Regions from separate parts of the Paenibacillus sp. FSL M7-0896 genome, predicted to be linked through region 2. Evidence: a T-box and tRNA genes for the amino acid it is inferred to sense, from the RefSeq annotation. Region 2 holds a T-box; the other holds one or more tRNA genes.
What was found. A T-box is a leader RNA that pairs with one kind of tRNA and senses whether it is charged. The one in region 2 lies ahead of pheS (phenylalanine--tRNA ligase subunit alpha), so its partner is inferred to be a tRNA-Phe.

Region 1: it encodes a tRNA-Phe, which carries the amino acid that the T-box ahead of pheS (phenylalanine--tRNA ligase subunit alpha) is inferred to sense. The anticodon was not compared.

Annotation. Positions count from the first base shown of each region.
Region 1 is NZ_CP150250.1:7,487,812-7,503,647, reverse strand. Features, by position in the region: gene gntK (gluconokinase) at 1-965, shown strand, start outside; gene MKY12_RS32725 (acyltransferase family protein) at 1,058-2,215, opposite strand; gene MKY12_RS32720 (acyltransferase) at 2,215-2,706, opposite strand; gene ppaX (pyrophosphatase PpaX) at 2,703-3,362, opposite strand; gene lgt (prolipoprotein diacylglyceryl transferase) at 3,371-4,402, opposite strand; gene hprK (HPr(Ser) kinase/phosphatase) at 4,415-5,353, opposite strand; gene ugpC (sn-glycerol-3-phosphate ABC transporter ATP-binding protein UgpC) at 5,585-6,706, opposite strand; gene MKY12_RS32695 (helix-turn-helix domain-containing protein) at 6,816-7,898, opposite strand; tRNA gene MKY12_RS32690 (tRNA-Lys) at 8,064-8,136, opposite strand; tRNA gene MKY12_RS32685 (tRNA-Tyr) at 8,148-8,230, opposite strand; tRNA gene MKY12_RS32680 (tRNA-Phe) at 8,235-8,310, opposite strand; tRNA gene MKY12_RS32675 (tRNA-Asp) at 8,448-8,525, opposite strand; tRNA gene MKY12_RS32670 (tRNA-Thr) at 8,544-8,619, opposite strand; tRNA gene MKY12_RS32665 (tRNA-Val) at 8,654-8,729, opposite strand; tRNA gene MKY12_RS32660 (tRNA-Met) at 8,739-8,815, opposite strand; tRNA gene MKY12_RS32655 (tRNA-Ser) at 8,840-8,931, opposite strand; rRNA gene MKY12_RS32650 (23S ribosomal RNA) at 9,012-11,939, opposite strand; tRNA gene MKY12_RS32645 (tRNA-Ala) at 12,143-12,218, opposite strand; tRNA gene MKY12_RS32640 (tRNA-Ile) at 12,315-12,391, opposite strand; rRNA gene rrf (5S ribosomal RNA) at 12,439-12,555, opposite strand; rRNA gene MKY12_RS32630 (16S ribosomal RNA) at 12,680-14,240, opposite strand; gene MKY12_RS32625 (pro-sigmaK processing inhibitor BofA family protein) at 14,544-14,810, opposite strand; gene MKY12_RS32620 (DUF2508 family protein) at 14,839-15,105, opposite strand; gene recR (recombination mediator RecR) at 15,309-15,836, opposite strand, start outside.
Region 2 is NZ_CP150250.1:1,646,366-1,662,201, reverse strand. Features, by position in the region: gene MKY12_RS06935 (hypothetical protein) at 1-1,992, opposite strand, end outside; gene pheT (phenylalanine--tRNA ligase subunit beta) at 2,197-4,641, opposite strand; gene pheS (phenylalanine--tRNA ligase subunit alpha) at 4,985-6,019, opposite strand; T-box leader at 6,079-6,355, opposite strand; gene MKY12_RS06920 (hypothetical protein) at 6,576-9,122, shown strand; gene MKY12_RS06915 (efflux RND transporter periplasmic adaptor subunit) at 9,119-10,546, shown strand; gene MKY12_RS06910 (ABC transporter ATP-binding protein) at 10,543-11,244, shown strand; gene MKY12_RS06905 (ABC transporter permease) at 11,241-12,413, shown strand; gene MKY12_RS06900 (sensor domain-containing diguanylate cyclase) at 12,942-14,546, shown strand; gene pulA (type I pullulanase) at 14,655-15,836, opposite strand, start outside.

The sequences.
Region 1 (15,836 bases), 1.9 Mb from region 2:
TCCGGATTGCCGGTGTTACTCCAGAGCGGCTATCCCGTCCGGTCCCGACCACCCATATCCTGCAGGGCCTGCTTCCGGAGCTTACCGGAAAGCTCGGTCTGCTCACGGACACTCCGTTTGTAGTAGGCGCCAGTGACGGCGTTCTGTCCAACCTGGGCGTAGGGGCAATGGAGCCGGGGGTAATCGCTGCAACGATAGGCACAAGCGGTGCCATCCGTACTGTAGTTGACCATCCGCTGACCGATCCCAAAGGACGGATCTTCTGCTACGCCCTGACAGACAAGCATTGGGTGATTGGCGGCCCCGTGAATAATGGGGGGATGCTCTTCCGCTGGGTGCGTGATGAGTTCGCTGCTTCTGAAGTAGAGACGGCGAAGCGCCTGGGCATTGATCCCTACGAAGTATTAACCCGGATCGCCGAGCAGGTGCCGCCCGGCAGCAACGGACTGCTCTTCCATCCGTATCTGACCGGAGAACGCGCACCGCTGTGGAATCCTGATGCCCGCGGCTCCTTCTTCGGGTTAAGCATGAATCACCGTAAGGAGCATATGATCCGTGCGGTGCTGGAAGGTGTCATCTTCAATATGTACACCGTATTGCTGGCCATGGAGGAATGTATCGGCGAGCCCGTTAGAATCCTGGCTACCGGCGGCTTCGCCCGCTCGGCGCTATGGCGGCAGATGATGGCGGATATTTTCGATCAGGAGGTAGTCGTCCCTGAGAGCTTCGAGAGCTCTTGCCTCGGCGCTGTTGTACTGGGATTATACGCCATCCGGCGGATCGATTCCTTGGATGCTGTCTTCAGCATGATTGGCTCCACTCACCGGCATGAGCCGGTTACTGCCCACGCCAAAGCCTACAAACAGCTGCTGCCCATCTTCATCTCGGTATCCCGCAGTCTGGAGGATCAGTATCAGGCTATCGCCGACTTCCAGCGCGAGCAGGCGGGGGAACAGCCCGGCTAACGTGTTTTCCAGAACCGCCTGCTTACAGCAAAGCGCCGGACAGCCGCAGATGCGGCCAGCCGGCGCTTTCAATATATGAACTAAGCCTAAGTCTACACTGTCGCCTTTGGCGCTGATGCCGGCTTCTGCGGTGCAGAGCCGAACACCATCCAGGCCGGCTTCACATAACGGAAGGCAAGCGCAACCACCAGCCAGGAGCCCAGGAGGGCCACCAGCCAGCCGCCCGCTATTGCCGCCGTATAGGCCAGCGATCCGCCGTGGAACGGCAGCTTCCGGTACATGAACAGCAGCAGCGGATGGAGCAGATAGATACCGAAGGAGCACGCCCCGGCCGAGAGCAGCAGTCTGCTCAGCACGCTGCGTCCTGCCCCGTACAGCAGGAATGACAGCTGGAACAGTACCAGACAAGAGAGCAAGGCATGCAGGTTCGAGAACCCTTCGTACCATAGACTATTGATTACTGTTTTCTTCATATAGTTGTTATACCACAAGACCACATGGTAAGCTCCGGCAACCGCCCATAAGAGCCATAGTACCACCCAGCTTGTCCCTTTACCGGAACGCCAGCCTTCGCGGGAGGGGACCAGCCACTTTTTCAAGGAGCTGTAGTAGATCGCAATCGCCGCACCTAGCAGGAAATACGAGAAATACGTAATGGCTAGACTCCCCTTGGACAGCTGCCAATACCCATGGTTCACCATATATTTGTTAAGCAGCACGAAGCCCCACTGTAACGCAAGCCCGATTACAGGTGCCCATGCCGCGAGATGCCGGACCTTCTGCAGACACCAGAGTATCAAAGGGAACAGCAGATAGAACTGGATAATGATGATGATATAGTAGAGATGTGTATACGCCGTACCCGTCCATAGATACTTGAAGAACTTCCCGCCCATCTCCTGAAGAGGCATCCCCCAGGTATGACCGGCCGTCATTTTCAGTCCAAAATACAGCACCGTAAACACAAGATAAGGCACAATAATATAGATCAGTCTGCGGCTGTAGAATTTGGCCAGTACCTTCCCGCCCAGCGGACGGTCAATATAATTGTAGAACAGGACGAACCCGCTTAAGAATATAAAGGAAGGCACCGCAAACTGGCTGAACTTGTTAATAAACAGAAACGGAGGGAACATGGAAGTGCCCAGTGTCTCAGCCAACGTGCGTGAAGTGGCATGGATGGCGATCACAGCAAAAATAGCGATTGCCCGAAAAATATCAAGCTGTGGAATTCTTTCCTTTTGAGCCATTATGATTCCTCCTGTTTACGCAGCTCGCGGAGCGGATTCCCCCCGACGAACGAACCGGCAGCAACATCTTTGTGAACCACCGATCCCGCCGCAACCGTAGCCCCATCCCCAATCGTAACCCCAGGGAGAATAGTCGTGTTAGCCCCAATCATTACATTCTCGCCGATAATAACTTCACCCAGCCGATACTCCTTGATGAGATACTCATGAGCCAGGATCGTAGTGTTATAGCCGATAACCGTGTTCTCCCCAATAGAGATCTTCTCCGGAAAAAAAACATCCACCATCGCCATAAGTCCAAACGCAGTATGCTTACCTATCTTCATCCCGAGCACCCGGCGGTAAATCCAGTTCTTGAGCGGCAGAATCGGGCAATAACGGGCAATCTGGATAAAAATAAAGTTGCGCACACCCTTCCACGGGCTGACCGTGCGGTAAATATGCCAGAGCGAATTATGCCCCTCCACGGGATAACGGGTTATCTTTCTCACGGCTGCATAGTCTCCTGCTCCACAATTGAGTACAAGTCCTTCATCTCCTGGATGATGTAATCCGGATCATAGGTGCGCAGCACAGCCTCACCCTTAAGCGACCAGGCCACTCCTGCTACACGCACACCTGCTGCCTTGGCAGACTGAATATCGACAGCACTATCCCCCACCATCAGTGTCTTGGCTGGATCAACACCCAGATTGGCCACTGCCGTGAGCACCGGCTCCGGATGCGGCTTCGGATGAGTCACATCATTCACCGTAACAATCGTCTCCATATATTTCAACAGATCGAACATTTCCAGTGACTTCAATGTGTTAGGCCGGATCTTCGTGGTCACAATCCCAAGCTTGATTCCTCGGCGCTGCAGCTCCTCCATCGTCTCATTCACATAGGGAAAAGCTTGGACCAGCTCATCATGATGCGCATTGTTGTACGAACGGTAGGACCGTTCCAGCACGCCTATATCCTTCAGCTCCAGGCCGGAGAATGCACCTAGCTGCTGCTGAAGTGTAGTTCCCATCAAGGGAATGATCTGTTCCCGGGTCAGCGCCGGCAGGTTATTCTCCTTCAGCGCATGCATGAACGAATTGATGATCAGCTCATTCGTATTCACAATCGTTCCGTCCAGATCAAATAACACGCATTCTATCATTGATTGTATTACTCCTTTGTTTCCTTATCTTTAGAGGGATCTTCCACCGGCTGAACTGGCTGAGAAGGCTTCTGAGGCGTATTCACAGCACTCTCTGGAACTACCGCATCCGCTGCTGCCGGTTTGGTGCTAATGATCGGGTCCAGGTAATGAGCCTTCGGCTGTCCGCTTACCCGCCGTACAATAATCAGTGCAATGGCGGCCACAATAATGAGCAGCGCGAGCAGCTGAGAGATACGGATATTCCCGTAAGCCGGGTCAAGATAGCCTTGCTCGAAACCCATCCACTTCATTGGACTCCACAGCCCGTTAATGAAGGCTGCCACACCGCTGCTGCCGTCAAAGGCAAGACTGTCCGTACGCAGAGCTTCAATGAAGAAGCGGCCGATGGAGTACCAGATGAAGTAGGACATGAAGATTTCTCCGGCACGGACGAACTTCTGGCGGCGCAGCACCATGAGGAGCAGAATGCCCAGCAGACTCCAGAGTGATTCGTACAGGAAGGTCGGATGGTGAAAAGCATCCCCTATGTACATTTGATTAACGATAAAGTCCGGCAAATGCAGCTTATCCCGCAGGAACGATTCCTCTACCACACCGCCATAGGCTTCCTGGTTGATGAAATTACCCCACCGTCCGATCATCTGGCCTGCAAGCAGTCCGGGAGCACAGATATCCACGATGCGCCAGAACGGATAGCCTTTATAGCGGAAATAAATAATCCCGCAGATAATCGCGCCGATCAGGGCGCCATAAATCGCAATACCGCCATTCCAGACCTTGAAGATATCGAGCAGGTTATCCTTATAGTCTTCCCACTTGAAGGCTACGAAGTATAGCCGCGCCCCAATAATAGCCGATGGCAAGCCCAACAGCAACATATCCATGAAGAACTCCTGAGGAATGTTGAAGCGTTTGCCTTCTTGAATACATAGGAAAAGCCCGGTAAGCGCACCAAGACCCAGAATCAGGCCATACCAGTGAACCGGCAGTGATCCAATCGAGAAGACAATCGGGTCAATCGCTAGTGAATAAAACATGCTCTCACACTCCTAATCGAGATCATCCATATCTTCTGAGATGGTGGCGGTAAGTTTATTCGTAAATTGCAGCGCGGCATTAAAGCCCATTTGCTTGAGCCGGTAATTCATCGCAGCCACCTCGATAATGACAGCGAGGTTACGTCCCGGACGGACAGGGATGGTAACCAGCGGCACATCGGTATCAATAATCCGTGTCGTCTCCTCATCCAGTCCCAGTCGGTCATACTGCTTGTCCTGCTGCCAGGCTTCCAGTCTGACCACCAGAGTAATCCGCTTGTGATTACGGATAGCGCCTGCTCCAAAGAGCGTCATAACATTAATAATCCCGACACCGCGGATCTCCAGCAAGTGACGGATTAATTCCGGTGCGGTACCATGAAGCTGATTATCCGAGGTCTGGCGGATTTCTACCGCATCATCGGCAATCAGGCGATGACCGCGTTTAACGAGTTCCAGTGCGGTTTCACTTTTACCAATGCCGCTGGTGCCTGTAATCAGCATCCCTACCCCATACACATCACAGAGAACACCGTGAATTGTTGCAGTCGGTGCCAGTCTGCCCTCAAGGAAGCTGGTCAGTCTGCTTGAGAAAATCGTGGTCGCCATGGAGCTGCGGAGCACGGGAAGTCCCTTCTCGTTACTGATGTCTACAAGCTCCTGGGGTACGTCCAGCGCACGAGTAATGACAATACAAGGGGTATTGTCGTTACAGATACCGCGTACCCGGCTTTTCCGTTCTTCCTCTGAGAGCATAGAGAAGAAAGCCAGCTCTGTTTTGCCTAATAGCTGTACACGTTCTTCTGGATAATATTCGAAATAACCGGCCATTTCCAGCCCGGGACGGTTCAAATCATCCACTGTGATCGGTCTTTTCAGACCTTCATGTCCGGATACTACCTCTAATTGAAAATGCTGCACCAATTCCGATACTTTTACCTTCTTAGCCATATATGTGTCCGTCCTTTCGTCACCCGCGGCTTATGCCGCTTCCCCGCATACCGGTTACATCTTTATCCATTCCAGCTACAGGTAATTCTCCTGCTATCTTAATGGATTATGCCAGTGAATGCAATCTTAACCCCAGCGGTTATCGTTCCATTCCACCATGATCATTACAAGAAAAAGCCGCCTAACCAGGCGGCTTTCTTCATTATAAACTATGTTCACCCTGCAGAGATCTTATCCCAGCAGAACGTTAAGTTCGGATTCTTTGTCGAAGATGTGGACTTTGTTCATGTCGATGGCCAATCTAGGCTTACTGCCTTCACGGGTAGTGGAACGTCCATCTACACGTGCAATTACAGTGTTATTGCCAAGACCGCTCAAGTAGAGGAGCATTTCATGACCAAGGTTTTCCGTAACATCAACCATCGAAGTGAAGATTGTGTTAGGAGAAGCTTCCAGGAACACTGGCTCTTCATGAATGTCTTCTGGACGAACGCCCATGATTACATCTTTACCGATGAAGCCTTTGTTACGCAGGATTGTAGCTTTGCCGCCTGGAACTTCAACATCAAGGTTCTCTGCACGGAAACGGACAGCGCCGTTCACTTCGGAAAGAGTACCGTTGATAAAGTTCATGGTAGGGGAACCGATAAATCCGGCTACGAACAGGTTCGTAGGCTCATTGTACAGTTCTTCAGGGGAAGCCGCCTGCTGGATGATACCATCGTACATAACTACGATACGGTCACCCATCGTCATTGCTTCTGTCTGGTCATGCGTTACATAAATACAAGTAGTTTCAAGGCGTTTCACCAGCTTAGTGATTTCAGCACGCATTTGACCACGAAGTTTAGCATCCAAGTTGGAAAGAGGCTCATCCATCAAGAAGACTTGTGGATCACGGACGATTGCGCGGCCGAGAGCGACACGTTGACGTTGACCACCGGACAGTGCCTTAGGTTTGCGTTCCAGCAAGTGCTCGATATCCAGGATTTTCGCTGCTTCGCGCACTTTCTTGTCGATTTCTTCTTTCTTCACTTTGCGCAATTTCAGACCGAAAGCCATGTTCTGATATACACTCATGTGCGGGTACAAGGCGTAGGATTGGAATACCATCGCGATATCACGGTCTTTAGGAGCAACGTCATTCACTACACGGTCACCAATGTACATTTTACCTTCAGAGATTTCTTCCAGACCAGCGATCATACGCAGGGTTGTGGATTTACCGCAACCGGAAGGACCAACCAGTACGAGGAATTCCTTATCTTTAATATCAAGATTGATATCGATTACTGTTGCTTTATCGGAACCCGGGTATTTTTTGAAAATATGCTCTAAACGTACGCCTGCCATTGTATTTCCCCCTCGAGTCTAGTATTGGATTAGAAAATCAAACGCTTTCTTGTACACTTATCTTACCCCAGAGCCGGCCTCATGGCTATTTGCAAGGTTCACAAAAAACCTATTTTCTTTTCGTCACTTTATACAATAACATGGCAAGCTTCACAATAGCGGCATCCCCAAAGCTGCGGACATCGGCCCCCGTCTCCTGTTTAATCTTGTCCAGCCTGTAGAGCAGCGTGTTGCGGTGAATGTACAGCTTCTTGGCGGTTTCACTGACATTGCAGTCCATTTCAAAAAAACTCTCCAGCGTCAGCAGCATTTCCTTATCCGCCAGTACCGCCGTGTAATCACCGATCTGGCCCAGCAGCTGTCTCCGCCGGTCATCCGGAATACTGTTAACCAGCCGCTCCATGTGCAGCTCCCACGGCAGATGAATATAATCGCCTACCTGGAAGATACGGCCAAGAATAATGGTCTCCCGCAGCAAGGCGACTGCTCCTGTCAGACCTTTAACCGGGATAATGGCTGGAGAGACCGCCAGATGGAAGACGCCAACCCACTCGCTGGCAATCAGTTCATGCAGCCCCATAGAAGTCTGTGACAGCAGATCCTCAGCACTCTCTTCCTCATCCTCTTTATCATCTCCGCCTGTGAGGAGTTCCTTACGGGCTAAAATTAACCATTCCTTATCCTGCAGGGGAACCAGCAATACATCATTCTCGAAATAACTGCGCAGCAGCTTCATTAAGGAGCGATACGTCATCTGCGGATTATGAACATTCTCGCTTACCAGCATGAACGGAATCATATCTCCGAACAGCCGGCCCTTCAGCGAGATTTCATCCGGGATCTCCGCATCGTCCTTCTCCTGCTCCAGTTGGGCATTCAGCCAGCCGCTAAGCTGCCGCGCCTCCATCTCCCCTTCTTCCTTGAACCCGGTTGCCTTCAGCGCTACCGCAAAATTGCGTCCGGCATAATTCACCAGCTCCAGCTCCAGCGGCGACAGCCCCTCTGTCTCCACCCACACTGCTGTAACACGGCCATCATTCTCATAGAGGGGAATCCAGAGATAACCCTCATGAATGACCGGCAGTTCCTGATCCTTATCCGTACCTATGCCAAAAAGTGAAGCGGAATGCTGTCTCCCCAGCTGCTTGATTCCGGTCCTCTTTCCGGTGAGTTGCTCCAATTTTTGACGCAAACCCTCACTATCCATCATCACCATTCTCCACCACTTTTGCTTTTTTCGCTTATTTTATCATATTTTGCTGTAAAATGCGGAATTTGCGCTTACGAGCATACTTGGATCATGTATCAAAATACAAAAAAGGCCACCACCCTAAAGTGATGACCGTTTGACTTAAGATGAGCCATGAAGGACTCGAACCTTCGACACCCTGATTAAAAGTCAGGTGCTCTACCAACTGAGCTAATGGCTCCTAAAAAGGGATGGAGGCTGATGGATTCGAACCACCGAACACGTACGTGAGCAGATTTACAGTCTGATGCGTTTGGCCACTTCGCTAAGCCTCCATGATGGTGGCGCGGGAGGGAATCGAACCCCCGACACAAGGATTTTCAGTCCTTTGCTCTACCGACTGAGCTACCGAGCCATAAACAAACCTAAAAACAAAAAAATGTCGGAACAGGGCGGGATACTCTTCACTCCGTTACGAGATTGCGAAGTATTCCTTACGATGCCTATGCTTCAACGAACCCAGGGAATTCTCATCCCTTATGCCATTGAAAATGGCGGAACCGACGGGATTCGAACCCGCGATCTCCTGCGTGACAGGCAGGCATGTTAGGCCAACTACACCACGGTTCCACAATTTGCTCTTAAAAATGGTGCCGGCGAGAGGACTTGAACCCCCAACCTACTGATTACAAGTCAGTTGCTCTACCAGTTGAGCTACACCGGCACGGTGTAAGGTAATAAAATTTCAAACATAAAAATGGTGGAGGCTGAGGGGTTCGAACCCCCGACCCTCTGCTTGTAAGGCAGATGCTCTCCCAGCTGAGCTAAGCCTCCGGGTATGTATGGTAGCGGCAGAGGGGATCGAACCCCCGACCTCACGGGTATGAACCGTACGCTCTAGCCAGCTGAGCTACGCCGCCACACTACAAGTATTGGATTTATAATGGCGGAGAGAGAGGGATTCGAACCCTCGCACCGCTTACGCAGTCTAACCCCTTAGCAGAGGGTCCCCTTATAGCCACTTGGGTATCTCTCCAAATTAATGGTAGCCATGTAAATCCGCACAGGAAATTGATTCCTGAAAACTGAATCCGAAACGAATCTGCGAATTATTTTTTGGATAAGCCCTCGACCGATTAGTATTGGTCAGCTCCATGCATTGCTGCACTTCCACCTCCAACCTATCTACCTCGTCGTCTTCAAGGGGTCTTACATGTTGGGAAATCTCATCTTGAGGGGGGCTTCACGCTTAGATGCTTTCAGCGCTTATCCCGTCCGTACGTAGCTACTCAGCCATGCTCCTGGCGGAACAACTGATGCACCAGCGGTACGTCCATCCCGGTCCTCTCGTACTAAGGACAGCTCCTCTCAAATTTCCTGCGCCCACGACAGATAGGGACCGAACTGTCTCACGACGTTCTGAACCCAGCTCGCGTACCGCTTTAATGGGCGAACAGCCCAACCCTTGGGACCTACTTCAGCCCCAGGATGCGATGAGCCGACATCGAGGTGCCAAACCTCCCCGTCGATGTGGACTCTTGGGGGAGATAAGCCTGTTATCCCCAGGGTAGCTTTTATCCGTTGAGCGATGGCCCTTCCATGCGGTACCACCGGATCACTAAGTCCGACTTTCGTCCCTGCTCGACTTGTAGGTCTCGCAGTCAAGCTCCCTTATGCCTTTGCACTCTGCGAATGATTTCCAACCATTCTGAGGGAACCTTTGAACGCCTCCGTTACTCTTTAGGAGGCGACCGCCCCAGTCAAACTGCCCGCCTGACACGGTCCCCGTACCCGATAAGGGCACTAGGTTAGAACCTAGATACGATCAGGGTGGTATCCCAACGGCGCCTCCGCAGAAGCTTGCGCTCCTGCCTCCACGGCTCCCACCTATCCTGTACAGATCGTACCCAAATTCAATATCAAGCTGCAGTAAAGCTCCATGGGGTCTTTCCGTCTTGTCGCGGGTAACCTGCATCTTCACAGGTATTAAAATTTCACCGGATCTCTCGTTGAGACAGCGCCCAAGTCGTTACGCCATTCGTGCGGGTCAGAATTTACCTGACAAGGAATTTCGCTACCTTAGGACCGTTATAGTTACGGCCGCCGTTTACTGGGGCTTCGGTTCACAGCTTCGGATTGCTCCTAACCGCTCCCCTTAACCTTCCAGCACCGGGCAGGCGTCAGCCCGTATACTTCGCCTTACGGCTTCGCACAGACCTGTGTTTTTGCTAAACAGTCGCTTGGGCCTTTTCACTGCGGCCCCCTCGGGCTATTCACCCTACCGAGGCACCCCTTCTCCCGAAGTTACGGGGTCATTTTGCCGAGTTCCTTAACGAGAGTTCTTCCGCGCGCCTTAGAATTCTCTTCTCGCCTACCTGTGTCGGTTTGCGGTACGGGCACCTTCTCCTGGCTAGAGGCTTTTCTTGGCAGTGTGAGATCATGACCTTCGCTACTATAATTTTCGCTCCCCATCACAGCCCAGCCTTAACGATGTGCGGATTTGCCTGCACACCAGCCTCACTGCTTAGACGGACATCCATCAGTCCGCGTCACTACCCTCCTGCGTCACCCCATCGCTCATAGCGGATTACGGTGGTACAGTAATTTCAAACTGTTGTCCTTCGACTACGCCTGTCGGCCTCGCCTTAGGTCCCGACTTACCCTGAGCGGACGAGCCTTCCTCAGGAAACCTTGGGCTTTCGGCGGATCAGATTCTCACTGATCTTTTCGTTACTCATACCGGCATTCTCACTTGTATGCTGTCCAGCGCTCCTTACGGTACACCTTCAACCCACATACAACGCTCCCCTACCCCAGATGCAAAGCATCTAGCCATAGCTTCGGTGGTGTGTTTAGCCCCGTTACATTTTCGGCGCAGAGTCACTCGACCAGTGAGCTATTACGCACTCTTTCAATGGTGGCTGCTTCTAAGCCAACATCCTGGTTGTCTGTGCAACTCCACATCCTTTCCCACTTAACACACACTTGGGGACCTTAGCTGATGGTCTGGGCTGTTTCCCTTTTGACAATGGATCTTAGCACTCACTGTCTGACTCCCGGCAAGAAGTAAATGGCATTCGGAGTTTGACTGAGCTTGGTAACCCTTGCGGGCCCCGCACCCAATCAGTGCTCTACCTCCACCACTCCATTCACCGAGGCTAGCCCTAAAGCTATTTCGGGGAGAACCAGCTATCTCCGAGTTCGATTGGAATTTCTCCGCTACCCCCACCTCATCCCCGCATTTTTCAACATGCGTGGGTTCGGGCCTCCAGTGCGTGTTACCGCACCTTCACCCTGGACAGGGGTAGATCACACGGTTTCGGGTCTACGTCCACATACTTAAGTCGCCCTATTCAGACTCGCTTTCGCTGCGGCTCCGGCTTCTCACCTTAACCTTGCATGTTAAACGTAACTCGCCGGTTCATTCTACAAAAGGCACGCCATCACCCATAAAGAGGGCTCTGACTTTTTGTAAGCACACGGTTTCAGGTTCTATTTCACTCCCCTTCCGGGGTGCTTTTCACCTTTCCCTCACGGTACTGTTTCACTATCGGTCGCCAGGTAGTATTTAGCCTTAGCAGATGGTCCTGCTGGATTCATACGGGGTTTCACGTGCCCCGCACTACTCGGGATCCGTCTCGGAGAGAACACAGTTTAGGCTACAGGGCTTTTACCTCTATCGCGGGCCTTTCCAGACCTCTTCGCCTACTGAATTCCTTTGTAACTCCATGTGAGACGTCCCACAACCCCAAGAGGCAAGCCCCTTGGTTTAGGCTGTTCCGCGTTCGCTCGCCGCTACTGACGGAATCACTATTGTTTTCTCTTCCTCAGGGTACTTAGATGTTTCAGTTCCCCTGGTCTGCCTCTGCATTTCCTATGTATTCAGAAATGAGTAACTGCGAATTACCACAGCTGGGTTTCCCCATTCGGACACCCCCGGATCAAAGCTTGCTTACAGCTCCCCGAGGCAGTTTCGTTGTTCGCCACGTCCTTCGTCGGCTCCTGGCGCCTAGGCATCCTCCGTGTGCTCTTAGTAGCTTAACCAATGCGTTTTCCCTAAGGAAAATCGCTAGTATCGCCATTAATATGAAACTTGTTTACACAAGTTCAGCTTAAAGGAATGTTCTAAAACGCAAATTCGTTTCGGTATCCAGTTTTCAAGGATCAAGTTGCTGTTATTATGAAACAATCACGACTGTGATGTTCGAAATAACAGACAATGTGCATATACTGTTGTAAAACATGATTGGTGGAGCCAAGCGGGATCGAACCGCTGACCTCCTGCTTGCAAGGCAGGCGCTCTCCCAGCTGAGCTATGGCCCCATATAATCACCCCAAAAAGTGAGGTGTAGCTTCGAGGTTAATTCCGATTACTTTTCGGGGACCCCGGTACTTGCCATTCAATTCCAGATTGTTATATGGTGGGCCTTGGTGGACTCGAACCACCGACCTCACCCTTATCAGAGGTGCGCTCTAACCAACTGAGCTAAAAGCCCATATAACAAAACTTGCAGTAGTGAAACAATCAATGAATTGATTGTTCGCTTGGCGGCGTCCTACTCTCCCAGGACCCTTCGGTCCAAGTACCATCGGCGCTGGAGGGCTTAACGGTCGTGTTCGGGATGGGTACGTGTGGAACCCCTCCGCTATCGCCACCAAACGCATACGAAAGAGACTTGCTCTTTCAAAACTGAACACGAGTGAGTGTCCGAACCCGAAGGTTCTATTGTGGAAGCAAAGCTTCCGATTTGAATGTCTTCATTGCAGAAGACGATTCTCCATAGAAAGGAGGTGATCCAGCCGCACCTTCCGATACGGCTACCTTGTTACGACTTCACCCCAATCATCTACCCCACCTTCGGCGGCTGGCTCCCTTGCGGGTTACCCCACCGACTTCGGGTGTTGTAAACTCTCGTGGTGTGACGGGCGGTGTGTACAAGACCCGGGAACGTATTCACCGCGGCATGCTGATCCGCGATTACTAGCAATTCCGACTTCATGCAGGCGAGTTGCAGCCTGCAATCCGAACTGAGACCGGCTTTGCTGGGATTGGCTCCACCTCGCGGCTTCGCTTCCCGTTGTACCGGCCATTGTAGTACGTGTGTAGCCCAGGTCATAAGGGGCATGATGATTTGACGTCATCCCCACCTTCCTCCGGTTTGTCACCGGCAGTCACTCTAGAGTGCCCAGCTTCACCTGCTGGCAACTAAAGTCAAGGGTTGCGCTCGTTGCGGGACTTAACCCAACATCTCACGACACGAGCTGACGACAACCATGCACCACCTGTCTCAACTTTCCCCGAAGGGCACCTGATGCATCTCTGCTTCGTTAGTTGGATGTCAAGACCTGGTAAGGTTCTTCGCGTTGCTTCGAATTAAACCACATACTCCACTGCTTGTGCGGGTCCCCGTCAATTCCTTTGAGTTTCAGTCTTGCGACCGTACTCCCCAGGCGGAGTGCTTACTGTGTTAACTTCGGCACCAAGGGTATCGAAACCCCTAACACCTAGCACTCATCGTTTACGGCGTGGACTACCAGGGTATCTAATCCTGTTTGCTCCCCACGCTTTCGCGCCTCAGCGTCAGTTACAGCCCAGAAAGTCGCCTTCGCCACTGGTGTTCCTCCACATATCTACGCATTTCACCGCTACACGTGGAATTCCACTTTCCTCTTCTGTACTCAAGTCACCCAGTTTCCAGTGCGACCTCAGGTTGAGCCCAAGGTTTAAACACCAGACTTAAATAACCGCCTGCGCGCGCTTTACGCCCAATAATTCCGGACAACGCTTGCCCCCTACGTATTACCGCGGCTGCTGGCACGTAGTTAGCCGGGGCTTTCTTCTCAGGTACCGTCACTCCGGCAGCAGTTACTCTACCGGACGTTCTTCCCTGGCAACAGAGCTTTACGATCCGAAAACCTTCATCACTCACGCGGCATTGCTCCGTCAGGCTTGCGCCCATTGCGGAAGATTCCCTACTGCTGCCTCCCGTAGGAGTCTGGGCCGTGTCTCAGTCCCAGTGTGGCCGTTCACCCTCTCAGGTCGGCTACGCATCGTCGCCTTGGTGGGCCGTTACCCCACCAACTAGCTAATGCGCCGCAGGCCCATCCCCAAGCAGCAGATTGCTCCGCCTTTCATTCTTCTCTCAGGAGAAAAAAGAAATTATCCGGTATTAGCTACCGTTTCCGGTAGTTATCCCAGGCTTGAGGGCAGGTTGCCTACGTGTTACTCACCCGTCCGCCGCTAAGTCTGAAAGGAAGCAAGCTTCCTCTCAAACTCCGCTCGACTTGCATGTATTAGGCATGCCGCCAGCGTTCGTCCTGAGCCAGGATCAAACTCTCCAAATTGGTATTTAGAAAGAGCGATTGCTCATTTTGAAACATCTGACGAGAATTTACATTCTCATTTTTGGATCTCACCGAAGTGATTTCCCACTCACTCGTTGTTCAGTTTTCAAAGATCAATGTCTCATCTTTTGTCGTTGATGTTTGTCTCAGCAGCGACCTTTATAATATATCACAGCACCCTTGTTTCAGTCAAGCGTTTTTTTAATTTCTTTTTTCGCTTTAGCTTCCAGCAAGTGATCCGAAGATCTCCTGTCCAAAGGGCCGAGACTTAATGTATCATGAATCAGGAGCCTTCGTCAACCTCTAAAACAAAGTTAATTTTAATCCCAATAACAGCGCCACTCCCGGCAGCCCAAGAATGGTTACAGCACCTATGGTTGTAGGGTTAAGCGGAATGTGCAGATCGCTTACAACTCCTGAGAAATTAACGATATAAATCCCGAGCGCCGCCAATATAAGATGGGTTCCAAATACACTCAACCAAGCCCAGCCCAGTCTTTTCCTGAATACAATCAGGACCAGCAGCGCTGCAGATATAATCAGCACACCCATCGCAACAGTTCTTAGCATTGTTCTCCTCCTCGCTGACTCATTCTGTTCATACTTGCAGCTGGCTCCGGTTAAGCCCCAGCCGCTTGGCATCCTTAAGGTGTATCTGATATTTGCGCTCAGCCGCCTCCAGGATATAGATTGCATAGTCAATCTGATCCTGGCCCAGTGCCTCATCAAACATCAGGTAAGCCCGCTCCCATTCAGACTGCGCTTTACGTACCTCTTGGTATACTGTCCCCCATTCCTCTTCCGTCTGCACTGCCTTTTCCTTATCCGTATTCCCGCTCAGCCACTTGGTACTCCACCAACCCATTGCAATCCCTCCTAAGATATATGAATAACTGCAGATGCAACCGGTGATTCACACCCGTTAATCTCATACATATCGGAATAGGGACAAACTTAGAACCGGGAGAGGGAGCTTAGCAGAACTTTTAGCAGAATATGAGCGCTTCTTCAGAAAATCAAAAAAGGAGCCCGAGGGCTCCCTACACTTATAATACAACAGCACAACACTCAGAACAGCTCACGACGGCCTTCCAGTGCCTTCGACAGGGTTACCTCATCCGCATACTCAAGATCGCCGCCTACAGGCAAGCCATGGGCTATCCTGGTGATCTTGATCTCAAAGGGACGGACAAGACGCGAGATATACATGGCAGTGGCTTCCCCTTCAATGTTGGGGTTGGTAGCCATAATCAGCTCCTTCACCCGCTCATCGCTGAGTCTGGTCAGCAGCTCCTTCAGCCTTATATCATCCGGCCCTATGCCTTCCATCGGCGAAATTGCACCCTGGAGCACATGATAATAGCCGCCAAATTCCTTGGTTCGTTCGATAGCCACCAGATCCTTCGAGTCCTGAACCACACAGATTACCGAAGCATCGCGGGTTTTGTCCTGGCAGATCCGGCACGGGTCGGTATCCGTTATGTTGCAGCAGACCGAGCAATAATGAAGATTACGCTTGACGCTGACCAGGGCTTTGGCGAAATCAATCACCTCGTCCTCCTTCATGTTCAACACATGAAAGGCCAGCCGGGCAGC
Region 2 (15,836 bases):
CTCGCAGCGTTCCTTTAACTGCTCCCCGTCCTGCAGAATCTCGTCGTACTGGGCAATCAGCTCCTCGTAACGGCCGCGCAGCGCAGCCAGTTCCTTGCGGGCTGTCTCTGCCGCCTCCTGCTGAACGGCAAGCTCCTGCTCCGCTTCGGCACGAAGCCGCGCCTCCTGATCAAGCTGCTGAACCATGCCGTCTGCCTGTCCGCGAAGAGTCTCCACTTCGCGCTGCAAGGCTGCCGACTTCTCCCCTTCTTCCAGAAGGTTCATCTCCAGCTCGCTGATATCCTCCATATGCTTGTTCGCACGCTCCTGCCAGGAAGCCGCTTCCTCGGCCGTACGGTCGAATTCGACCTGCGTCCGGCTGAGCTGATCTGCGGTCTCCCGCAGCGATGTGCGCAGTGCTGCCGCTTCTTCCTGCGTCAGCTCATAACGCTGGCGCAGCCCTTCCAGTTCATCGTTCAGCAGATTGCCAAGCTCCTTAGTAGTATGCAGCTCCTCCTGCGCTTCACTTAGCTTGCCCTCTACATCCCGAAGTTCGCTGCGGATATCCACCGCCTCGCTCTGTGTAGCCGCAACCTGATTACGCAGCTCATCCAGTTCTTCGTTCAACAGGGTGCCGAGCTCGCTCGCCGTGTGCAGTTCCTCCAACGCAGCGCTTAGCTTGCCCTCTGCGTCCCGCAGTTCGCTGCGGAGCGTTTCCGCCTCGCTTTGCGCAGCTGCAACCTGCTGGCGCAGCCCTTCCAGCTCTTCGTTCAGCAGGGTGCCAAGCTCGTTCGCCGTGTGCAGCTCTTCCAGCGCAACGCTTAACTTGTCCTCTGCATCCCGCAGCCCGCTCCGGAGCGCTTCCGCCTCGCTCTGCGAAGCCGCAGCCTGCTTGCGCACTTCCTCCAGCGCCGCACTCTGCTGCTCTCCTTGCTCAGCGGCAAGCCTCAGCTCCTCCCCGAGCTGCTCCTCCCGCTTCAGCACAGCTTCGTACTGCGCCAGCAGCGTCAGCCGCGCATCGCGTTCACCCTTAAGCCCGGCTTCCGCCGCACGCAGCCGGGACTGGAGCTGCCCGGTTCCGCCGCGCAGCTCGCCAAGCTGCTTCTCCAGCTCCTGAAGCTGCTGCTTATGCCGGTGCTCCTGCGTCCCCTGGGACTGCCGCAGCTCCTTGTTCTTGGCCAGCTCCTTCTCAAGCGCTTCCCGCTCCCCGGTAAGCTCACTTGTGAGCGCAGCCTTGGTATCAGCCAGCTCCTTGCTTAACGTGGAGCGGATCTCCACGATCTCGCTGCCCATCGACTCCCGGGTCTCATGCAGCTCCTGCTCCAGGGCAGACAACGTCTCCGTCTTCTCGCGGATCAGAGTCTCGCGCAGCTGCTCCAATTCCTGCTGATGGGCAGCCTTTATCTCTTCCAGCTGCTGCAGCCGCATGGCTTCTACGGCTTCCAGCTCCTGACGCGCTGCCTCGCGGCCTGCAGCCTGCTCTGCTTCATGGCCCTCGCGCAGCGCCTTCAGCTCATCCTCGCGTGCCTTCAGCTCCTGCACCAGCTGCTCGCGGCCGGCGGCCGCAGCCTGCTTCTCTTCCTCCAGCAGCTGGGCATGCAGCTGCCGCTCCTGCTCCTGCTGCTCCAGATGCCTGGAGCGTTCTTCTTCGGCAGCGGCAATCAGCCGCGCCGCCTCTTCCTTCGCAGCCGCTTCCAGCTTCTCATATTCCTCCTGCTGTTCACGCTGCGCTTCCTGAAGGCGTGACACCTCCACGCGAAGCTCGGTACGTTCACCGGTCAGCATATTCAGCTCATTCTTGAAATCCTGAACCTGGATTGCCTGCTCTGCCATATGTACAGCTGTAAGCACCGCAATCCGCGGCGTATCCAGTCTGGAATGTGATTTCGATATTGCACGCATATGCTCATCGACATGACGGGCGACCTGTTTCATATATTCTGTGCTGCTTCCTACAAGCTTGTAGGAAGTTCCGTATATCTCCACGGCGACACGGGTCCGGTCCATAGCCACAGTTGTGCCCTCCTTTGTATGTGTGCGGATTCTAAGTTGGTTTCTTTGCTCTTGCTCCTATTGTAGCGTGATTTCCTGACCTTTGGCAAAAGCACGCGTCCATTGCATTTATTTGCATGTTCCTCCGCACTTCACAAGGGTACAGAAAAGCCGCAGGGAATCTCTGTTTCTAAATGGATTCGCTGCGGCTTTGCACAATTCCTGCTATTTTCTTAATTCTGCACCAAAAGTTTGTTCAAGGGCAGAGACCACTTTGTCATGCACTTCCACAACCTCTTCGTCAGTCAGCGTATGCTCGGTATGGCGGTACAAGAGCGACAGGGCAACACTCTTCTTGCCTGCCTCCATCTTGCCTCCTGTGTAGATATCGAATACCTGCACATTTTGCAGCAGAGTGCCACCGTGCTCACGGATCGCCGCGATCAGGTCACCTGCCGGAACCGCGTCATCGACTACCACTGCAATGTCCCGCTCCATGCCCGGGAAGCGGTGAAGCTCGCTGTACTGCAGCCCGGCGCGTGCCGCATCATAGAGCGGCTGCAGCAGGACTTCGGATACATAGGTATCCTCCAGATCCATCCGGCGTTGCAGCTCGGGATGAATCTGCCCCATCGAACCGATCTTCACACGGCCCTCTGCCTGAAGCAGATAGATGGAAGCGGAGCGTCCCGGATGATAGCCTTCAGGCGCGTCCCCTTCATAGATTACGCGATCCGTAAGGCCCAGATGTGCAAATACAGTCTCCAGCGCACCCTTAAGGTCGAAGAAATCCACCGGCTCAGCAGCCACGTTCCACTGCTTGGCTGCACGCGTACCGCTCAGCAGCAGCCCCAGCACCGGCAGCTCGCTCGGCTGGCGGGTAAGGACTTCCTCCTCCGTGAAGAAGACGTTGCCGATTTCGAATAACGCCAGATCGCCTTGGCGGCGGTTCGTATTGTAGAGGGCAATCTCCAGCAGCTGCGGCAGCAGGCTGGTACGCAGCACGCTGCGCTCCTCGCTCATCGGCATCGCCAGCTTCACAGACTGCTTGCCTTCCGCCAGCATAGGGAAGAGCCTGCTCTGCTCCGGCTGGATGAAGGAATAGCCCATAACCTCCTGATATCCGCCCAGCGAGAGCATGCGGCGCAGCTCGCGGCGCAGAGATTGCTGTCTGGTAAGCGCGCCCGGTGTTGTTGTGCCTTCGATCAGGGTGGTCGGGATGTTGTCGTAGCCGTACAAGCGGGCGATCTCTTCAATCAGATCCACATCCTGCGTAATGTCTCCGCGCCGTGTCGGCACCTCGACCTCGACGATTCCCTGAGCCGCATCACCGCACTTGAAGTGCAGACGTCCGAACAGGGTCTTCACTTCCAGCAATGACAGATCTGTCCCGAGATAGCGGTTCAGCTTCTCCAGCGATAAGTTCAGCACCTTCTCCTGAGCAGCGGCGCTGCCGGCCTGGACAATCCCTTCATGCACCGTTCCTCCGGCATACCGGGCAATCAGTGCAGCCGCGCGGTTAAGCGCAGGGATGACCGCATTCGGGTCAACTTCCTTCTCGAACCGCTGGGACGCTTCCGAGCGCAGACCGAGCTGACGCGAGGTCTTGCGTACCGTTCCGCCATCGAATTTGGCTGATTCCAGTACGATATTAACGGTGTCTGCGGTAACCTCTGTAGACAGTCCGCCCATCACTCCGGCCAGGCCAATTGCGCCTGAGCCGTCGGCAATGACCAGCATCTGCGGTGCAAGCTTGCGCTCTTGTCCGTCAAGGGTAACCAGTCCTTCCCCTTCACGGGCAAACCGTACACCGATGGTTCCTCCCTGGAGCTGCCCGCCGTCAAATGCATGCAACGGCTGCCCGTATTCCAGCATCACGTAGTTGGTGATGTCCACGATATTGTTAATCGGACGTACCCCGGCCGCCATCAGGCGGTTCTGAATCCACAGCGGGGACGGCGCGGTCTTCACTCCGGCAATATAACGCACGGCATAATGGCTGCAGAATGCCTCATCCTCAATGGTAACCGTGATGGAGTCCGCAGCCTTCCCGCCCGTTTCCACGAGCTCTGCCGCCGGATCAGCCAGCTTCAGCTCACGGCCCAGTACCGCGCTTACCTCATAAGCGGCACCGATCATGCTCAGGCAGTCGGAACGGTTCGGCGTTAGATCGAAATCAAGAATTTCGTCATTCAGTCCAAGCACCTTGAGAATATCCTGGCCCACCTCGGTCTGTTCCGGCAGCACGAGAATGCCCTCCTGCAGCTCTTTGGGCAGCAGCTTGTCGTTCAGGCCCAGCTCTTTGGCCGAGCAGATCATCCCCTGCGACAGCACGCCGCGCAGCTTGGCTTTTTTGATCTCCAGGCCCGGCAGCTTGGCACCTACCAGCGCGACCGGAACCTTCTGGCCCGCTGCGACATTCTTCGCTCCGCAGACGATCTGCAGATCCTCGCCCTGCCCGGCATCGACGATACAGATATTCAGCTTATCGGCGTCCGGGTGCTTTTCTTTGGATTTCACGTAGCCGGTCACAATCCCGGAGATCCCTTTGTTGCGGCGTTCTATTCCGTCAATCTCGATGCCGGCGGTGGTGATTTTGTCCGCCAGTTGATCAGCGGTCACTCCTTCCAGCGATATATAATCGGCCAGCCAGGCGGTTGATACTTTCATAATCGCACACTTCCTTTTTGTTTCAGATGTATTGATCTCCATGCCGGTTGTGCTGGGGAGCGGAAGCGGATATAAACAAGCCCACGTCAACTTCGCGCAAGAAAATTCTGCATTGCAGTGTTCCTACAGAGAATATTTGGACTTCCGGCCGCTGTTGTGTTTGGATTTCCTGATTAGAACCGCTTCTCGCGGTAAAAATCCAAACACAAAGGCGGACGCTACCGCTCCTACAGTTCCAAAATTCCCCTCCGGTCCTTCAATCGCAGTCATTTAATTAGCACTGCCGTCATCCCTCCGGCTTAACAATATCCGTCCAACGCCCCCACACACAACCGCCAAATCCCTAAATACCCTTGAACTGCTTCACAAAGCCCATATCATTCGTGTAGAAGTAGCGGATGTCATCGATGCCGTATTTCAGCATCGCGATCCGTTCCGCACCCATGCCGAACGCGAAGCCGCTGTAAACTTCCGGATCGTATCCGCCCATCCGCAGCACATTCGGGTGCACCATACCGGCGCCGAGAATCTCCAGCCAGCCGCTCTGCTTACAGAGACGGCAGCCGCTGCCGCCGCATTTGAAGCAGTTCACATCCACCTCAACGCTAGGCTCGGTGAACGGGAAGAAGCTGGGGCGCAGACGGATACCCGCGCTAGGTCCGAACATCTCCTTGGTGAACTGCTGCAGAGTACCCTTCAGGTCGCTCATGCGGATATTGCGGCCGATGACCAGGCCTTCAATCTGATGGAACTGGAAGGAGTGGGTCGCATCGTCATCGTCGCGGCGGAAGACTTTGCCGGGACAGATGATTTTGACCGGAGACTCCCCGTTCGCCGCTTGCATGGTACGCACCTGTACCGGCGAGGTCTGGGTACGCATCAGAATATCATCCGTGATATAGAAGGAATCCTGCATGTCCCGGGCCGGATGGTTCTTCGGCAGGTTCAGCGCCTCGAAGTTGTAATAGTCCGTCTCCACCTCCGGCCCTTCAGCGATCCGGAAGCCCATGCCGATGAAGATATCCTCGATCTCCTGGAGCACCCGGCTCAGCGGATGAATCCCGCCCTGCGGCAGGCCGCGGCCCGGCAGGGTTACATCGACCTTCTCCGCATTCAGGCGGCTCTCTGTCTCCTGCTGCTGGAACAGCTCCTGCTTGGCGCTGATCACCTCTTCAATGGCGCTGCGCACCAGATTGGCCACCTGGCCGATCACCGGACGCTCTTCCGCGCTTAATCCGCCCATACCGCGCAGAACCTCTGTCAGCTCGCCTTTTTTGCCAAGGTATTTGACGCGCAGCTCATTCAGAATCTGCGGATCGTTTACCGCCTGCAGCTTCGTCAGCGCCTCAGCCTTCAGTGCTTCCAATTTGTCTTTCATGGCTTGTACTGCCCCCTCAAATCTCGTATTGTTCAACAAAAAAAGGCCTTTCCTCCCGGTAAAGGGACGAAAAGACCGTGGTACCACCCTTGTTAGACGGCCGTACGCTTCCCTTAAGAGCACTATTCCCTCTTTCGGTGCGGCAAAGACCTGTCTCACTTTATACAGAAATAACGGTCTGCGGCCGGTCCCCCCTACTAGCGCTCTTCAAGCACATTCAGGGAACTGCTCCGGAGTGAACTTCGGCAGCTCTGCTCTCTTAGAAACGCTCTCAATCTGCGGCGCTTCCTCCCTGTAAGCCAGGCACTGCGTACTCTTCTCCATCATTGCATGTATGCGGATTATAACCTCTGCACTTCGATCCTCCACTTGGGAAGATATGCCCATCTATTATATGCAAAAACAGCCAGTTTGACAAGCCGCACAAATTCCGCTTATTTTTTATCTTTTTTTAAGCTCCTTTTAAGCTTCAGCGCGGTTTGACTGCTCTTTTTTCAGCGGACATTCAGTCAATGTTGATATTTTCCCTTAAGAGATCACACAAGGAGGAAATTACATGCTTACACGAAAAAAAGCATTTGTTCTGCTGCTGCTCAGCACATTTGCCGCAAGTCAAACCGCTGGAAGCCCGGGAACCGCGGCCTATGCCGCTTCATCCGGTTCAACGGCTGCCACAGCAGCAAGCGCGGTCACGGAAGTCTCCACACTTAACGGTCTAAGTGCGCTCAAGCTCGGTACCGCGCTTCAGGTGAAGCTGAGCCATGTAGGGATTCAGAGCCAAACCGGCGGTAATATTCTCACCTACACGCTTACCTATACCAACACTGCCGGCAGCAGCGTCAATCTGGCGGACTATTTCTCCAAAATTGTAACTGCGGGCGGCAGCATCATTAAGGGAATTCCGGTCAGCGCAGACAGTGCGGTCAAGAAAATCCCTGCTAAACAAAGCACCAGTCTTACATACTATGCGAATATTGGAACCGCCGCCTCAGTCAAAGGACTCAAAATCAACATCTACGGCTGGAATTTCAGCGCCGCTAATTATGAACAGCGTATAGGCACGTTCACGATTCCTTCCAATTATTCTCTGTCCTCGCTTACAGGGGAGACCCGAAAGGTTGAACTCGGCGGCATTACTGCCGGCACCAAAGCCGAATCCGTGCAAATCTACAAATATAACGGCAAAGTCTATGCCAAGGTCGGGCTTAGCCTAACCAATCTGGGTACCAAAGTGCTTACAGATCCGGGCTATACCTTGTACCTGAAATCCTCGGGCGGCTCTGTCTTCACGCTTACGCTGGATGACAGCAGCTCCGAATTCAAGCTTCAGCCTCAGGAGAAGAAGACGCTCTATTATATGACCGAGATCCCCTCCTACATGAATCTCAGCAAGATGACGCTGCAGATTGCCAAGCTGGATGAAGGACTCAAGCTGTACCTGCCTGTCTCTTCCTACGCACTTCCGGCTGCGGTAACTGCAGATTTCACTGTAGCGGCGGGCTATACCAAAAAGGTCTCCATCGACAGCAATCTGGTGGACTTGCAGCTGCTGAAGGCAAGTGTGCATGCGGATAACGGGAATGGTGTCTGGAGCTATCAGCTCCGGGTGAAGAATACCGGCAGCACAGCCGTTACTTTGCCTGCTTATGAGCTTAACGTCAAGTCGGCGGAAGGCTATAGCTTCCCGGTGACGGCCACTGCCTTGAGCAGCCTGACCCTGAAGCCGCTGGAAGAAAAGCTGATTGAGCTGAGCGCCAGTGTTCCGCTGGAGCTGGCTCAGAATTCGCTGGAGCTGCGAATGATCGCTCCTGCAGCCAGCGCGGATAAAGTAACGCTGCCTGTGGCCTATTTCCGCATCCCTTATACGCCTGAGAGACAGATTCATCTCGCCTCTGAGACCAGTGTAACCAATACCTATGGCACCTTCGCTGTCTCTCTGGACTCGCTGCTGCGTCTGCCTTGGGGCAGCGAGGATCTGGTACAGGCTGTACTAACGATACGCAATGCAACGTCCAAATCCATTACCTTACCTGCTCTTACCGGCGTACTCCTGGCGGATCAGAAGGATCTCAGTTCCTCTTCGCAGACTTATACGGACAACAGCTCTTCGGTGCTTGCCCCGGGTGCCAGCACTCAGATCACGGTTCAAGGCCATATTCCATATACCCTGGAGGTCAGACAAATCAAGCTCATCCTCCAGGAGACCAAGGGTACAGAGGTGTCGCAGTTCCTCTCGCTCAGCACAAGCGACAGCACCGTTAAGAGTGTAGCTCCGGTGGCTGCAGGGGAAGCCTTCAAGATCACCGCCACCGGCAAAAAAGCCACCGTGAAGGAGCGCTCCACCCTCCTGTATACAGGAACCGGCTCGAACCTGGTGTACAGCGAAGTGGAAATGAACAGCGAAGAAGTCCGGCAGGCAGATCTGGCCCGTCTGTACGCACAGTTCAGGACTGCTGACGGGCAATATTTTGAAGCGACTGTCAACCAGTCCGAGCTGTCGACCAGCCCTGAAGGCAAAACACTGGTTACCTTCTGGGCGAAAGTCCCGGCCACCCTGGACACCGCAGGTCTTGAGCTGTATATCAGCCAGTCGATTGCGGATGGCAAGCTGACTGCCGCAGGAACGGCTGCGACGGGATACGTCAATACGGCAGCGCTGACACTGACACCGGCAGAGGTTACGCCTCTGACCAATCTGGCTTCCGTTCCACTTTTCCCTTATACACTGGCAGTTACCAGCTCTACAGGGGAACTCACGAAGGGCGCAAGCAGCATTGCTGTGACGTTCAATTACAATCTCAATCAGGATACTACCTACCAGACAGGTGCTTACCAGCATAAGCTCATCCTTCAGGTTATCGATCCTTATGGACAGTCTCACGAGAAAGCACTGACGCTGGGAACCGACTTGACACTGGGAACCAACAACTCTTATTCAACGACTCTATCCAGCGTCCTGTTCAAAAACCTCAGCTCCGGCACCTATGCCCTTAAATTCTACGATGAATTCCAGGGAGTACGGACAGAGCTCGCCAGCCAGGCCTATTCCCTTGAGGTTACCGCCAAAGCAACCACCTCTTCCCCCGAAGGAGCTGCACAATGAATAAGAAGAAGATCATCATTATCGCTTCAGCGATAGTCCTCGTTGCTATTGCAGGGATTACGGGCTATAAGCTCTGGCCGGATCAGAACCGGCAGATCAATGCCGCTCCGCTGAATACGGCAGTTGCCAGTAAGGGGGATATCCTGGTGGGTGTCTCGGGTTCAGGTGCAGTATCGGCGATCAACAGCGAGAGCATCCGTACCAAAGAAGCCGGGAAGGTCGATACGGTCATGGTTAAGAAAGGCGATGTTGTTAAAAAAGGTGCTGTGCTGATCACATTTGTTGCGGGCGATCTGGACGATAAGCTGAAGGAAGCCACCAAGTCACTGGAGAATCTCAAGACGGAGCTGGAGAATAAACAGGAGAGCTACAAGACGCTGGCTATGAATAACGCGACAGAGGAAGAGCTGGAATCGGCAAAAAAAGCCATTGATAAAGCCAATAGCGATATCGTGGACGGACAGGAATCCATCGCTGCCATCCATGAAGATATGGCTCCGCCTGATCCGCTGACCGCTCCGATCGATGGAACGATCACTGCCGTGAATATTACGGACGGTGAGCAGGCCCAGAATGGTACAGAGCTGTTCACCATGACCGACTACGTGAATCTAAGCGTAACCGTGCAGGTAGACGAGCTGGACATCCCCAAAATCAAGCTGAATCAAGCCTCTACCATTACACTGGATGCCCTTGAGGACAAATCTTTTACCGGTAAAGTTATAGATATCGCCAAAGAAGGGACCTCCTCTAATGGCGTCTCCCTGTTCAACGTCACTGTAGGATTAAATAACTCGGAGGGTGTGCTTATCGGCATGTCTGCGGAGGTGGCGGTTACGATCGAAGAGAAAAAGGATATTCTGACCGTTCCCATCGAAGCTGTAACGAAGATAAACGGGAAATCCTTCGTCAATGTGCCGGGAACCGGGGATGAGCAAGCTAACACAACAGACAGAGATGCTGCTGACTCCAAGCCCCCTGCTGGCGCTGCAGCGGACGGTGAACCCTCCGGTAGTGAAGCGGGTACCCGAGGCACAGGCGCCCGCGGCGGCAGAGAATTCCAGGGCGGTGAACTTCCGTCTGGAGAGTTCCCTGCTGGCGCGGAGTTCCCCGGCAGAGCAGCCGGAAGCAAAGGTGCAGCCGGTTTCGCCTCAGGCATGAAACGGATAGCTGTAGAGGTTGGTATCCACAATGAGAGCAGCATCGAAATCGTCAGCGGCTTAAGTGAAGGGGATGAAGTAATCCTCCCGACCGTGATCTCCTCAGGCAATGCCACCTCCCCGCAGCAAGGCGGTATGGGTGGTATGGGCGGCTTCAGCGGCGGAGGAATGACCGGCGGGAGCGGTGGCTTTCCCGGCGGGGGCGGCGGCTTCGGCGGAGGTGGCAGCGGCGGAGGCTTCGGCGGAGGCGGTGGCGGACGATGACCGCACCAGAGCCGCTGATCCGGGTTGAGAAGATGCAGCACAGCTACACGATGGCCGGAGAATCGATGACGGTTCTGAAGAGCCTGAGCTTCAGCATTAATCACGGTGAATTCGTTGCGATCATCGGTCCGTCAGGGTCAGGTAAGTCCACCCTGATGAACATGCTGGGCTGCCTCGATGTCGCCAATGAAGGCGATTATTTCCTGGACGGCCAGGAGATCCGCAAGCTGTCTGACAACAGGCTGGCCCAGATCCGCAACGAAAAGATTGGCTTTATATTTCAAAACTTTAATCTATTGCCGAAGTTATCAGCGGTAGAGAATGTGGAGCTGCCCTTGATCTATCGTGGAATGTCCCATAGGGAGCGCAGAGAGATTGCCCGCAGTGCCCTGGTCCGGGTAGGCCTGGAGAGCAGAATGAATCATCGTCCCTCCGAGCTGTCCGGAGGCCAGCAGCAGCGTGTGGCTATTGCCCGCGCCCTTGCCGGAACCCCACCGATTCTGCTTGCCGATGAGCCAACCGGAGCGCTGGACTCCAAGACAGGCAAGGAGGTTCTGGAGATGATTAAGGAGCTTAACGTACAGGGGCATACCATTATTCTGATCACGCATGACCTGGAGATTGCCGAGCAGGCCAAACGGGTGATCCGGATTCAGGATGGGGATCTTGTAGAGGATCGGAAGGTGGTGCCCTCATGATGCTGTACCAGAGTATGAAAATGGCCTTCAAAAGTATCCTCAGCAGTAAAATAAGAGCCTTTCTTACCATGCTGGGCATTATTATCGGGGTATCCTCCGTCATTGCACTTGTCGCTGTGGGTCAGGGCACCACCTCACAGATTACAGAGTCCCTAAGCTCCCTGGGCACCAACCAGCTGACCGTCAACATTATGGGCCGCGGAGCCACCACATCGCTAACCTACGAGGAGGCCCTGGCTCTGGGTGAGATTGAAGGGGTGGACAATGTATCCCCGGTAATCTCCGGGAACGTTACCGCCAAGCACGGTACCGAGAACGTTTCCGTATCCGTTGAAGGCATTACACCTGCTTACGAAGAGGTCCAGGATTTCCATGTGCAATCCGGAAGATTTCTGCTTGAGATGGATACAGAATACCGGCAAAAGGTTGCGTTAATCGGATCAGATACGGCAGAGGATCTGTTCGGTACAAATAATCCTGTAGGCCAAAAGGTACAGATCAACGGAAGCAGCTTCAAGATCGTCGGGCTGCTGGAGAGTAAAGGCTCCACCAGCGTGGGTTCAAGCGATGAGAAGCTGCTGATCCCCATCTCTACAGCCGAACGGTTCCTGCAGAGCAGGGGAATCCGCTCCATTACGATCACAACCACTTCCAATGACAATGTGGATGCTGTCAAAACCAGGCTGGAGGCCAGCCTTGATGCCAAATTCAATGCCGCCGAGAACGCCTACTCTGTCTTTGATTCCCGGGAGATGCTGGAAACGGTAAATGAAACCAGCGCCACTCTGTCCATGGCACTTGGCGGTATCGCCGGTATCTCCCTATTTGTAGGCGGGATAGGGATTATGAACATTATGATTGTCTCGGTCAATGAGCGAACCAGAGAGATTGGCATCCGCAAGGCCATCGGGGCCAAGAAAAAGAACATTATGATGCAGTTCATGATCGAGTCCGTAGTCTTAAGCGGAACCGGAGGCCTAATCGGAGTCGCACTGGGACTTGGCGCCAGCTGGGCTGTCGGTAACTATACCACCTTGAATGTGGCGCCTTCCTGGAATATGGTCCTGATCTCCTTTTCATTCTCCTTGATCATCGGTGTCGTATTCGGAATGATTCCTGCAAGCAAGGCTGCAAGAATGCGCCCGATCTATGCGCTGCGCAACGAGTAGCGCCATCCTAGACGCTGCGTTATCATCAGCTTTTCAATCCGCCAGTCTCAGATCCCTGGGCTGGCGGATTTTCCTGTTTTATTTTTAATGCACAATTGATACCAAAGGGGTATCGTTTGCAGCAAAAGTGGGTAATAGGACTCAAAGGTCAGAATACCTTGTACATAGTAGTAGGGTATACATAATAGTTCTTTGTATCGGCTGTAACGGATATGTCTCCACTGTTTCCCCTCCGGCTCCAGGGTGTGCTTCACGGCCTGTCATCCGCAGCGGAAGCTGACGGGGCTTATTATTTTTTCAGCAATTGCTCTGCTTAAGGGATGTCCTATATACTGGTGAAAAGAAACCGCGATCTAACCGGAAGTTATTCTTTCTATTGCCTCCTTCTTCCCCTGCTTTCTAGGACTCGCTAACGTATACTCTCTTACATGCCTGCAAGAAGCCATATTCCGCATAAGGATAAGTTTCGCATGCACCAAAGCTACACCCATGAGATTTGCAAAAGTTCTGTGCGGGGAGAGGATGACAGTGGCAGTTTTTTCGGAAAACAAAAGTACACGCAGACTGATTATATTATTCACATCCATCACCGTTCTTCTGGTTGGGATCAGTGTGGCCTCCCTGCTGATTCTGAATCATACGATGAACAAATTATCCGATTCCCTGTACAGTGACGTCTACCAGAATTCCGAGCTCATTCTGAACGCCGACCGCGATCTCTATCAGGCAGCCCTTGCGCTTCAGACCACAGTCGGCGGGGCGCTGACCAGCGCGCAGCGCAGTACGCTGTCGCAGGAATTCGAGGACAATAATGCCCAGGCGCTGCAGCGGGTCAATACCGCCCGCTACAATCTGGATGCTGTGAAGAGCCCGTTCAATGGAATGAAGCAGAGCGAGCTGCTGCTGGACGAGCTGAGGAACGAGTTGGATCACTTCGGAACCACGCTTACCGTGTGGAGGGATAACGGCCGGGAGCTGATCTCGCAGCGGGTTCAGAAGAGCTGGAATCCCGCCTCTTATTCTGCTCTCACCATACATACGGAGCTGAATGAAGTACGGGAAAGCTTGAATCAGGCAGAGGACAAGATCGACACCTATGCAAGCCAAGTGATGACAGAGTTCAATAATCTCAAAAGCTCCCTGTTCGCCGTCTACTCTGTATTTCTGTTCCTGCTTGTTATGGTCATCATCTATCTCAGCCGCAGACTGATCTCCCTGCAGAACGAAATGCAAGACGAGCAATCGCTCTACCAGCTGATCGGTGAGACGATGTCCGACTTCATTGTGCTGACAGATCCGAACGGTCTGATCCTGTATGCCTCGCCTTCCCATGCAACTGCACTGGGCTATGTGCCCAGCAAAGGGGCACCGCTCTCCAACTATATCCGTGAAGCCGAAATCTCCTGGGCCAAGCTCAAGAGTGTGGTGCAGTCTTCACCGAGAATATCCGAGCTGCGCATGCGTTCGGCCGAAGGGCACTGGGTGTGGCTGGAGACCAAGGTTACCCCGATTGCGGGCAGCCGCAATTTCCCGGCACAGTTCATGCTGGTCTCGCGTGAGATTACCCAGCGCAAGCAATATGAGGAGCGCCTGCACAAGCTGGCCTTCTATGATCATCTGACCGCGATTCCCAACCGTGCCCATTTCAAAATGTACATGGAGAACCTGATCAACCAGCCCGAGGAGCGCCGGCAGGAGATCGCCGTGGCGCTGCTGGACTGCGACCGCTTCAAGCAGCTGAACGATACGCTCGGCCATCTGGCCGGAGATGAATTCCTGCAGCTGCTCTCCCGGGAGCTGCAGCAGACCGTGAAGGGCTCCGGCCAGGCGTTCCGGATCGGCGGAGATGAATTCGCGGTGGTGCTGCACCGGTTCACCAGCCCGCAAATGCTGGACGAGCTGCTGAACCGTCTGCTCCAGCTGTTCAACAAATCCTGGTCTATCAACCAGGGCTCCAGCTTCCACACCTCTGCCAGCATTGGCGTGGCCCTGTACCCGCAGCACGGCAGCAGCATCAACGAGCTGCTCCGTGCCGCCGATCTGGCGATGTACCGCTCCAAGAACCATGGCGGCAATGAGGCTAATCTGTACAGCGAGCATGTGGATAAGAAGTACAGCGATCAGCGGAACTAGCACCAGCGGAAGCTCATTCCTATACTAAGGCTTCTTTAATAACTCTTAGCCAAAAAGAGCTGATTGGTTCCATCCCTGGGGGAGGAACTAATCAGCTCTTCTTATGTTCTAGCTGGTCTGCGGCAGCGGATCAGCCAGCTCTGTCCTATGCTCCGGACTACGCTCCCGAACCGTCACCTTGATAACCTGCTCCCCGCTGCCCGAGCAGTCGATGAAGCGGTCAGCGGTGCCGTCTTTCTCCTCCCAATCGTTCAGCCGGAGGATGTAGCCTATCGTGGAGGTCCCCGGCAGCACTTCAATCCGTGCTACGGCATGACCTTCCTCCATGTGCTGGAAGTCCCGTTGCCCATCCTGAATGCCTGTACCCCACACCCAGAGATTCCAGCCCCGGTAATCGCCGTCCGGGCGGTCATAATGAACTTCCACAATCTTCGATCTCGGCTCAGGCTCTCCGTATTTATCATAGAGCACCATCATCGACAGTCCGGCAACCTCAACACTGCCGTTCTCCGTTTGCCGGAAGGCCTCCGGTCCGGCATGGGTATGATCGACTACGATGTTCCAGCAGCCGGAGGTCTCCGGGAGGCACTGGGTGACCGGCTCCACATTGGCATTATAGATCACCACGATATTATTCCATGGATCTCCGCCGGCGTGATCCTTCAGTCTGTAGGCAACGATTCCGCTGTCACAGCGCAGGAACTCCAGACTGCGTTCAATCTCCTGGCGTCCGTGCAGGCGGAAGGCCGGATGTGTCCGGCGCAGCTCAATCAGACCTTTGTAATACTGAAATACTGCAATGAATTTGCTTTTGTTCTCCCAGCGGATCGCATTGATACAGTCCGGGCTGCGGTAGCTGTTATGATCTCCGTATTTGCTGCGCAGCAGCTCATCCCCTGCATGAAGGAACGGAATTCCCTGCGAGGTCAGAATGATTCCATTAGCCAGCAACGAACGGCGTACTGTCTCATTATCCAGCACATTCTCGGGATCTACTCCCACATACGGATTCGCCTGCTCTAGTGCGGCCTTGAGATCTCCGCCGCCCCGCAGCTTGCCGCCCTCAAGCTCCGGCAGTCCGGCTTCCCCGCGAAGTCCCCGGGAAGCCAGAATTTTGTCCCACAGGTTGAGATTATCATGTGCGGTTACATAGTTCACAGTCTCTGTAGGCGCATCGGTGAATTCATGAATCGCCCCGCTCACTCCGGACGCGATCGCACCTTCCTTGCCGTATTCCCCGGTCACGAAGCCTTTGCCCCAGCCGTCGCTGTCTCCCTTGATGGCTGCGCG